3 regions of the Peribacillus sp. NPDC076916 genome follow, and region 3 is predicted to be linked to each of the others. Evidence: riboswitches for the same ligand, from Rfam matches in the RefSeq annotation. Region 3 holds a riboswitch; each other region holds the start of a gene.
The links. Region 3 has a riboswitch for glycine ahead of ACQKFG_RS18085 (amino acid permease). Riboswitches for the same ligand answer to the same signal wherever they lie in the genome.
Positions count from the first base shown of each region.

Region 1: it holds a riboswitch for glycine, as region 3 does, so the genes downstream of both, ACQKFG_RS12235 (amidohydrolase) here and ACQKFG_RS18085 (amino acid permease) in region 3, are expected to answer to the same signal.
Region 2: it holds a riboswitch for glycine, as region 3 does, so the genes downstream of both, gcvT (glycine cleavage system aminomethyltransferase GcvT) here and ACQKFG_RS18085 (amino acid permease) in region 3, are expected to answer to the same signal.

Region 1 is NZ_JBNNIU010000003.1:540,880-544,163, forward strand. It holds gene ACQKFG_RS12225 (thioredoxin family protein) at 1-168, shown strand, start outside; gene ACQKFG_RS12230 (DUF1444 domain-containing protein) at 219-1,025, shown strand; glycine riboswitch at 1,182-1,285, shown strand; gene ACQKFG_RS12235 (amidohydrolase) at 1,510-2,697, shown strand; gene ACQKFG_RS12240 (DNA translocase FtsK) at 3,097-3,284, shown strand, end outside.
Region 2 is NZ_JBNNIU010000002.1:151,316-154,599, reverse strand. It holds gene gcvPA (aminomethyl-transferring glycine dehydrogenase subunit GcvPA) at 1-353, opposite strand, end outside; gene gcvT (glycine cleavage system aminomethyltransferase GcvT) at 371-1,477, opposite strand; glycine riboswitch at 1,618-1,701, opposite strand; glycine riboswitch at 1,705-1,792, opposite strand; gene ACQKFG_RS05725 (DEAD/DEAH box helicase) at 2,167-3,284, shown strand, end outside.
Region 3 is NZ_JBNNIU010000006.1:11,991-15,274, reverse strand. It holds gene ACQKFG_RS18095 (amidohydrolase) at 1-350, shown strand, start outside; gene ACQKFG_RS18090 (hypothetical protein) at 719-955, shown strand; glycine riboswitch at 1,237-1,336, shown strand; glycine riboswitch at 1,340-1,396, shown strand; gene ACQKFG_RS18085 (amino acid permease) at 1,645-3,024, shown strand.

The DNA.
Region 1 (3,284 bases), on a different contig from region 3:
ACATTCATTCATGTGGACCGTGATGAATTCATCGATGTGTGTGCGGCGAATGATGTATTCGGCATACCAAGTTTCATCGCGTATGATAATGGTGAAGAGCTAGGCAGATTCGTGAGCAAGGATCGCAAAACGCAAGAACAAATTGAGGAATTCATTCAATCACTATAATTAATTTCCCCTTCTCGCTGGGGATTTTTCAATGAAGAGGAGGGTCAGTCATGAAAATGGACAGCACGAAGCTGAAAAATATCCTGAAAGAACGTTTAAAAGATGAAAATCGCACATTCAAATTCGATAGTAAGCAAGATACGTTACGGGTGGAAAATGTGAAGACCGGGAAGGGAATCACCATCGAGTTGCCTCCTGTACTTGCTAACTATGAAAACGTACAGGAAAAGGCCATCGATGAAATTATCTATTACGTGGAAGAGGCCCTGAATGTGATGGGGGGAGAACACAGCATGGAAGGCAAGGAGAAATTCATTTTCCCAGTCATCCGCTCGACCTCCTTTCCGATGGAATCGGAAGAAGGAAATCCATTTTTATTCGATGAGCATACGGCTGAAACCCGGATTTTTTATGCCCTTGATTTAGGGAAAACCTACCGTCTTATAGATGAAAAGATGATTCAACGGGAAAATTGGCAGGGTGACAGGATCCGTGAAATTGCCCTTTTCAATGCCCGTTCCCTCTCCACTGAAATGAAGTCGGATATCGTTGCAGGTAATGCATTTTATTTTTTGAACACGAATGATGGGTATGATGCCAGCAGGATCCTGAATGAATCATGGCTTCGGGAAATGAAGGACAAGATCGAGGGAACCATGGCTGTTGCCATTCCCCATCAGGATGTCATCATCATTGCCGATGTGAAGAATGATACGGGCTATGATATTCTTGCGCAAATGGCGATGAGCTTCTTTGCCAGCGGGCATGTTCCGATAACGGCTCTATCATTTCTTTACGAAGAAAATGAGTTGGAGCCCATCTTCATTATGGGTAAAAACAAAAAGCGTGAACAATGATATATTGAATCATAAAAGGACCGTGTCAGCATCTGACATCGGTCCTTTTAAAGTTTAATAGAGTTTATGACTTTTAGAGTTGATATTTATTTTTTTATCGGTGATAATGAAATTGTAATATTTTGAGAATACGGAATAAAACGATAGAACGAGCTTGTGAACGTTGTGGGAGAGTGCAAAGCATTGAGCCACCGAAGGAGCAAGTTCCAAAAATATCCCTTGGAGCAAATCTCTCAGGTAAATGGAACCGCAGCTGGACGCAACTCTGGACAGCGCGCAGGAAGTGTGCCGCCAACGGGGAAATCTCCACGACCAAAATGGAGTTGAATTCTCAGGTGAAAGGACAGAGAAGGGAGCGGCAGGTTTGCGCAACCCTTCTCTGTCCTTTTTTAATTGGCTTTATGCATACAAAAGGTTTGCAGCGAACATGGAACTTACTAATATACCAATCAACTTAAAATAATGGGGGAGAATGATCGTGAATTTGAAAAGCAAATTAATGAACATGCTGGAAGCCCGTAAAGAGGAAATGGTTCAAATCCGCCGTCATTTACACGAGAATCCGGAGCTATCCTTCAAAGAAGAGAAAACGGCAAAATATATCATTGATTTTTATAACGGGAAAGATGTATCGATTCAAACGAATGCAGGAAATGGATTAGGGATCATCGTGACGATCGAAGGCGGGAAACCAGGGAAAACGATAGGTCTCCGTGCCGATTTCGATGCACTGCCGATTACAGAAGAAGCGGAGGTTCCGTTCCGTTCAAAAAATGAAGGTGTCATGCATGCCTGCGGACACGATGGGCATACCGCTTATTTATTGGTACTGGCTGACTGCATCATTGAGCTGAAAGATTCCCTATCAGGTACGATCAAAATAATTCATCAACATGCAGAAGAAACACCTCCTGGTGGAGCAAAGAGCATCATGGAATCAGGGGTTTTGGATGAACTGGACGCTGTCTTCGGAATCCATTTATTCCCTTCGCATCCAGCAGGGGTCGTCGGGTATCGCAGCGGCTATTCGATGGCTGGACGGACCTATTTCAAATTAGCCATAAAGGGTGTAGGCGGCCATGGTTCCTCCCCGCATATGGCTAATGATACCATTGTGGCAGGCGCCCATTTCGTGACAGCCATACAAACCGTAATCAGCCGTCGCTTGAACCCATTTGATATGGGAGTAGTCACAATCGGCTCCTTCGATGGAAAGGGAAGCTTTAATGTCATTAAAGATCGTATAGAAATTGAAGGGGATGTCCGTTATATGACGGCAGAGACCCAGCAGCTGATCGATAAGGAAATCCACCGGATCGTTAAAGGGATAGAAACGGAATTTGATGTTCAGTGCGAGCTTACATATGTGCCCGATTATCCTCCGTTATATAATGACCCTGAACTGACTGGATTCGTGAAAAATAGCCTGGAAAGCATGAATGACAATGATATTAAGAATGTTGTGGAATTTCCGGTTTTCTCAGGTTCGGAAGATTTTTCGTATTATGCAGAAAAGATTCCTGGCTGCTTCTTTTACATTGGCTGTAAACCGAAAGGAGTGGAGAAGGCCTATTTCAATCACCATCCTAAATTCGACATTGATGAAGATGCCCTTTTGATCGCCTCCAAATCAGTGGCGCAGGTTGTATGCAGTTTTTATGAATGGAAATAGTCTTCTTTGGTCTTTGTTTGCAAAAAAAACGCAGAAACCCACAAAACACCGTTCGGTATTAACGAACGGTGTTTTATGGGTTGCGGCATGTATTTGAATGCCGCCGGCGGTTTTCTGCTTCCAAGGTTGCATGAAAACTTAATCTCTTTGTAAACGCGATTTAACAGCGGTGTTTTATTTAAATAGTAGACTAGGAGCTAATGTTAATTCGCAATTGATAGGTTTAATCTCATTCCAGAAGGGGTTTAATAGGGTAGGAGTTCTGCGAACTCCGTTAAGTTAGCAGGAATGCGATAAAAAAATAGATGCTAATCCCAATTCAGCTTAAATTTTCTCGATATTTTTAAAATAACTGGTAGAATTAGTTACATAACTACAGATGTAGAAAGAGTGATAGTTTTGAAATGGCTAAATAAGATGAAAAAATGGTTCCAAGCAGAGGAAATTATTGAAATCGAAGAAATAATTATAGATGAGCCGCTAGATGAAGAGACATTAAAGAAAATGGATTTTTCAAAGCTTTCGAAGTCAAAGAAAGAAGAAATAAAAGTTTACAATCAAAAAGTGGAAAAAATGTCCCAGACCCC
Region 2 (3,284 bases), on a different contig from region 3:
TATTCGAAGATCGCCTGAAGCTCGCCCTGTGAAATTTCTGGCTGATACGGTGTATAAGCCGTATAAAACTCAGAACGGGATAAAACATGATCGACGATGACCGGTGCGTAATGATCATAGACACCCGCACCAAGGAAGGAAGCATAGCTTTTAAGGTCCGCATTCTTGGCAGCTAGCCTTGATAATTCTTTCATTAATGCAGGTTCCGATTTAGCAGGCTTAATATCGTATTCTCCTTGGAAACGAACGCTTTCAGGGATATCATTGAAAAGTTCTTGAGTAGAAGATACCCCTATCACTTCCAGCATTTCTTGTTTATCTTGCTCTGTCATGGGTAAATAACGATGTTTCATCTAATGACCATTCCCCTCTATTTACGTGGTTTTTTATAAAAAGGTGTTTGTATGATAACGGCTTTCAAACGCTTGGAACGGATTTCCACTTCTACTTCCGCATCCAGTACCGAAAATTCCTTATCGATAAGTACCAATCCCACGTTTTTCTTCAACGTGGGTGATTGGGTACCGGTCGTGACCTCACCAATGACTTTATCACCGCTGTAGATCTTATACCCATGACGCGGAATGCCACGGTCAATCATTTCAATTCCCACAAGCTTGCGGGGAGCTCCATTCTCCTTTTGCTCAGCAAGAACGGCTTTCCCGAAAAAATCCGCTTCCTTATCCACTTTCACTGCAAAACCAATACCGGCTTCTATCGGGGTGATGTCCGCTGAAAGCTCCTGCCCATAAAGCGGCAGTTTCGCTTCAAAACGCAGGGTATCACGAGCACCTAAACCAATCGGCTGAACCCCCTCTTCCTTTCCGGCTTCCATAATCGCCTTCCAAAGGGCAGGACCATTTTCACTGTCACTATATATCTCAAAACCATCTTCACCAGTGTATCCAGTACGGGATACCAACGTGGAGATACCGTTAATCAGGACATTTTCCTTGAACTTGAAAAATCCAATTTCACTTAAGTCAGTATTTCCCGATAGTTTTTGTAATATCTTTTCTGCAGATGGTCCTTGAAGTGCCAGCTGTGTATAGTCACTCGATACATTCGTAATTTGGACATCTTCCGTTAAATTAGCTTGAAGCCAATTGAAATCTTTTTCTGTATTCGCTGCATTGACCACGAGCAGATAGTCGTCCTCTGCCCTTTTATACACGATAAGATCATCAACCGTGCCTCCGTTTTCATAACACATGGCGGTATATTGGGCACCGCCCTGCTGCAGCTTTGATATATCATTAGTGAGCATTTTCTGTAAAAAGGAAAGGCTCCCAGGACCCTTAACATCGACTTCCCCCATATGGGAAACATCGAATAACCCCGATTTTGTACGTACGGCTTCATGTTCGTCCTTGATACCCGAAAATTGGACAGGAAGTTCCCAGCCGCCAAAATCAATCGTTTTACCTCCGTATTCACGATAAACCTCGAATAGTGGTGTTCTTTTTAAATTGGTCAAAAAATGACCCCCTTCAGATTTTTTTTGAAATTAATTGGCTTCATTATCAAAAGCTTCTTGTCATTTCGCATCAGGTATATCCTGATTCATGATGTGAAAAAAGCACAAAAAAGGACAGAGAAAGCCCATTTGAGCTTTTTCTCTGTCCTGAAACCTGAAAGTTTACCTATGTAATAGGTTTTCCCCTTTGGTGGCCGTCCCAAAACGGGCGGCGCTCTCCAGAGTTGCGTCCAATAAGAGTTCTTTTGCCTGAGAGATTCACTGCTAAGTTTGCTCCTTCGGCGCTACATCCGTAGTCTCTCCCCTTATCTTCACCCGCATATGAATGGTCTGCCAATGAAAGGAAACGAAATAGCCCCAAGCATCGGTAAAACCTTTGAGCATCATCGAATACATTCTCTGCCAATTCTCCTAAAACTTCAGAAACCGTTTGAGTGATCTCCTTCAGTAATCTTGGATAAATTAAGAGCCTATAGCCCATACTAAGAAAACGCGAACTGCAAAATCGATGTACAAAGATTCTTTGTAGCGTTTGGAAATTGAATTTTCTAAATATACTTATATCCTACCCTAAGAAACTTATCTCTGCAATATCTTTTGAAGAGAAATATTTTTCTTACTTCACATACAAAATGTTCGGGTTTTGACCCTTTATTAAGGAAATTATGATTTAAGAGGGAGTTATTTCTATGAAAATCAATATATCCTTCAATTCTGAATGGAATGACGAGCTTCTGCAAAAAGTGGAAAATGACGGTCCATGGGGAAATTGGGAGCTTTATAAGCTGGCGGTTCAAATGGAGGAAAATCTTATTATCCCTGATTTTGAAGGTTTACAGGCGCCCAAACACCTTCCGCAGTTAACCCCGCTTCCCCATCAATTGGAAGCAGCAAAGCAAGTGGTGGAAAAGATGAATGGAAAGGCCATTTTAGCTGATGAGGTGGGGCTCGGAAAAACAATTGAAGCAGGCTTGATCCTAAAAGAGTATATGATTAGGGGCCTTGTAAAAAAAGTATTGATCCTTGTTCCAGCCTCCCTTGTCACACAATGGGCGTTTGAATTGAATACCAAGTTTCATATACCGGCAGTCGTTCAGAGAAAAAGTTATGTTTGGGACTCCTGTGATGTGGTCATTTCATCCATCGATACAGCGAAACGCGCTCCACATCGAGATATCATTTTCACTCAGGAATATGACTTCATCATTATTGATGAAGCTCATAAACTTAAAAATAATAAGACGAAGAACTATGAATTCGTCCAAAATCTGAAAAAGAAATTTTGTTTACTCCTTACAGCCACTCCGATTCAAAATAAAGTCGAGGAGATTTTTCACCTCGTTTCGTTATTGAAACCGGGCCACTTGGGAAATGCTTCGCTCTTTTCGGAAAAGTATAAAGGGAAAGGCCGCAACATCATTGAAGATGAACACCTAAAGGAACTGGTCAATACTGTCATGATTCGAAACCGGCGGGCCGATACTGGCATTGAATGGACAAAACGGCATGTGGAAACCATCACCATTGAATTTTCTCCAACGGAACAGGCATTGTATGATGCTGTTTCCAAATTCAAGCCTATTTCGGATGGATCAAAAGGAAGCGCATTTTCGGCTCTCACTCTCCAAAGGGAAGCATGCAGCAGCAGAGAGGCGGTCTTTTATACTTTAAAGAATATGAAAGAAAAGTATGATCAGCCTTCCCCTGACTTTTTGGCAAAGCTTGATGATTTATTTTCTAAAGTGAATGAAACAGTCCAGAACTCCAAGGCTGAAAAAGCTTTGGAACTGATCAAGAAAATTGATGA
Region 3 (3,284 bases):
AAGGACTTGAAGAAGAGTTTGGAGTAACATGTGATTTTACTTATACGAATGACTATCCACCTTTATATAATGATCCCGATCTAACAGGAAAGGTTGCTGAGTTTCTTAAGAATGCAAAGGATAAAGATATTAAAGAAGTAATGGAATTTCCAGCAATGCCGCCATCTGAAGACTTTGCTTACTATGCTGAAAAAATCCCTTCCTGCTTCTTTTACATTGCTTGTACACCTAAAGGAGTAGAAAAACCTTATTTTAATCATAATCCTAAATTTGATATCGATGAAGATGCCCTTCTCGTGGCAGCAAAAGCAGTAGGGTATGTTGTTTGTGGTTATTATGAGTTAGATTAAGGAAAAGAATAGAATCATTTGTAAGGTGTGGTTCAGATTACCACAGGATTTGCTGAATTAGATAAATTGAATTTTTATTAGGGTGTGTTTGGATCATCCTAAACATGCCCTTAAAATATGTCATTTTATCAAGGTAAGGTATAGAATTGATCATACTTTATGGATATGTTTTAAAAGAAGAGGCTAACCAAATTAGAGGCCTGGTTTGACGCTGGTAAATTGAAATGGGAGATGGTTTCGTTAACACGGCAAGCATTGTGAAAATGAATGCGTGATGATAAATATAAACCGTATTGATCCAAATTATGTTATTCTATTTTTGTTTACAACAGTCCGTCTGAAAAACTGTAAAGGGGGTATAAGGCTTAATGGTTAAGGAAAAGAAAATCAAGCTAAAGAAGCCAAAGAAGTGGTGGGTATGGGTTCTAGCAATAGTCATCATTGCTAATATAGCAGGTGGTGGGGCTGAAGAGGAAGTTGAAGAGAAGGCTTCTGATACTGCTGAACTTAGGGAGGAAGCTCCTGGACAATCTTTACTGCTGCAAGGATTTTCGCGAGTCTCGAATTTTCTCTTTTTCCATACATTAATTATGTTAAAACTATAGACTTTATGTCCTTTCCCATCTTTAAAATTCACCCGTATTGTCAATCGGAAAAATGTAAAAATGTTTCGCTTATACATAAGCTTGTTTGGGATTCCTTGCGACATAGAAAAGCTGCTATAAGCTTGTTTTTTCGTAGCTAATAACTTCAAATTATACACTGTTCATAAAGTTCAAACTTGTCCATATTTAATTATCAGAAAATAGAGCCTTTTCAGAAAATAATTGAAATATCCATTAAAACCCGATAATATACAACTAGTAGTACAACTCTATACCAGCGGATGAAGATTGTGGGAGAGACTAAACATTGTTTAGCACCGAAGGAGCAAACCCTAAAAAGCAGGGGACTAATCTCTCAGGTAAAAGGACTACAATTGGACGCGTCTCTGAAGAGAGCCATAGGCCACCGAAGGAGTTAAACTCTCAGGTAAAAGGACAGAGGAAGTTAGGAAAATCCCTATCTTTCCTCTGTCTTTTTTTGTACTTGGAAAGATAAAAAGAGAGGAGAGTGCATGGAGATATGTAGATAAATGAGTCTATCCTTAAACTATATCTAGCACCTGCTAAGAAAGCGCTTACAGTGATAGAGCAGTCTCCCAGTGTGCTAATAATTCACACTAATTGAAGGACTGAACCTTTATAAGGAAAAAATTCCAAGTAGCCTATAAAAGTAGAAAGTGGGGAATCGTATGCAGGAACAAAAGTTGGATAGAGGGTTAAAAAACAGGCACGTACAACTCATAGCTATTGGTGGTGCAATCGGAACGGGATTATTTCTTGGAGCAGGAAAATCTATTCATTTAGCTGGACCATCAATTCTATTTGCTTACATGATTACAGGCATCATTTGTTTTTTAATCATGCGCGCACTTGGAGAACTACTCTTATCTAATTTGAACTATCATTCCTTTGTTGACTTTGTAAGAGACTATTTAGGTAATATGGCAGCATTTGTAACCGGCTGGACATACTGGTTCTGCTGGATTTCAATCGCAATGGCCGACTTAACAGCAGTTGGACTTTATACTCAGTATTGGTTTCCCTCCGTACCGCAGTGGATGCCTGGATTAATTGCACTAGTCATTCTGCTATTTATGAATCTTGCAACCGTAAAACTTTTTGGCGAAATGGAATTCTGGTTCGCATTAATTAAGGTCATAGCTATTCTAGCATTAATTGTTATCGGTATTTTCATGATTATTAAAGGCTTTTCCACTGATTCAGGCGCAGCAAGTTTCACGAATCTATGGAGTCACGAGGGTATGTTCCCAAATGGAATAAATGGTTTTGTCCTCTCATTCCAGATGGTAGTGTTTGCGTTTGTGGGCATTGAACTTGTAGGACTTACAGCAGGTGAAACAGAAGATCCAGAAAAAGTTATCCCCAAGGCGATCAATAATATTCCTATTCGGATTATAATTTTCTACATTGGAGCACTTATTGTCATTATGAGTGTTTATCCATGGAACGCAATCATCCCAACGGAAAGCCCATTCGTTCAAGTATTTGTGGCTGTAGGTATTGCTGGAGCTGCTGGTATCGTTAATTTTGTCGTCCTAACATCGGCTGCTTCGGCATGTAACAGCGCAATCTTCAGTACAAGCCGGATGGTATACTCACTTGCCAAAGATAAAAATGCACCTGTACCGTTTGCAAAACTTAATGACCGTAAAGTACCTTCCAATGCATTGTTCTTTTCAACTGTTGTCATTTTAATTTCTGTTGTATTGAATTATTTAATGCCTGAAGGCGTATTTACCTTGATTACAAGTATTTCTACCGTATGTTTCATCTTTATTTGGGGAATTACAGTCATCAGTCATTTGAAATACCGTAAAACAAGACCAGATCTAGTGAAAAAGAACAAATTTAAATTACCACTTTATCCAATTTCCAATTACTTGATCCTTGCTTTCCTGGCATTCGTCCTTGTTGTTCTTGCACTTGCGGACGACACTCGTGTTGCCTTATTCGTTACTCCTGTTTGGTTCATTCTGCTGATTGCGATTTATAAGATGCGCATAACGAAGGTGGATCAGGCGAATCAGAGAGAGGTAGCGGGGAATTAAGAGGCAAGAAATCCTTTGATTCTATTTGCTGTGTTTGTACAGATAGTTGCTGCTCCATTTTTTCCAACTCGGTGAGTAAAAAATCTGCCCGTTTTAAAAAGCCAAAGATATCTGGTTGATTCTATGATAATTCGAAATAAATATTTTAGAATAGTATTGTTAGCGCTTTCAAAAATGCTTGACATTATTATTCTCAACAACTATTCTAAATGTACCAAATTGAATAAGCGGATGACAGTTGTGGGAGAGTGCAAAGCGAC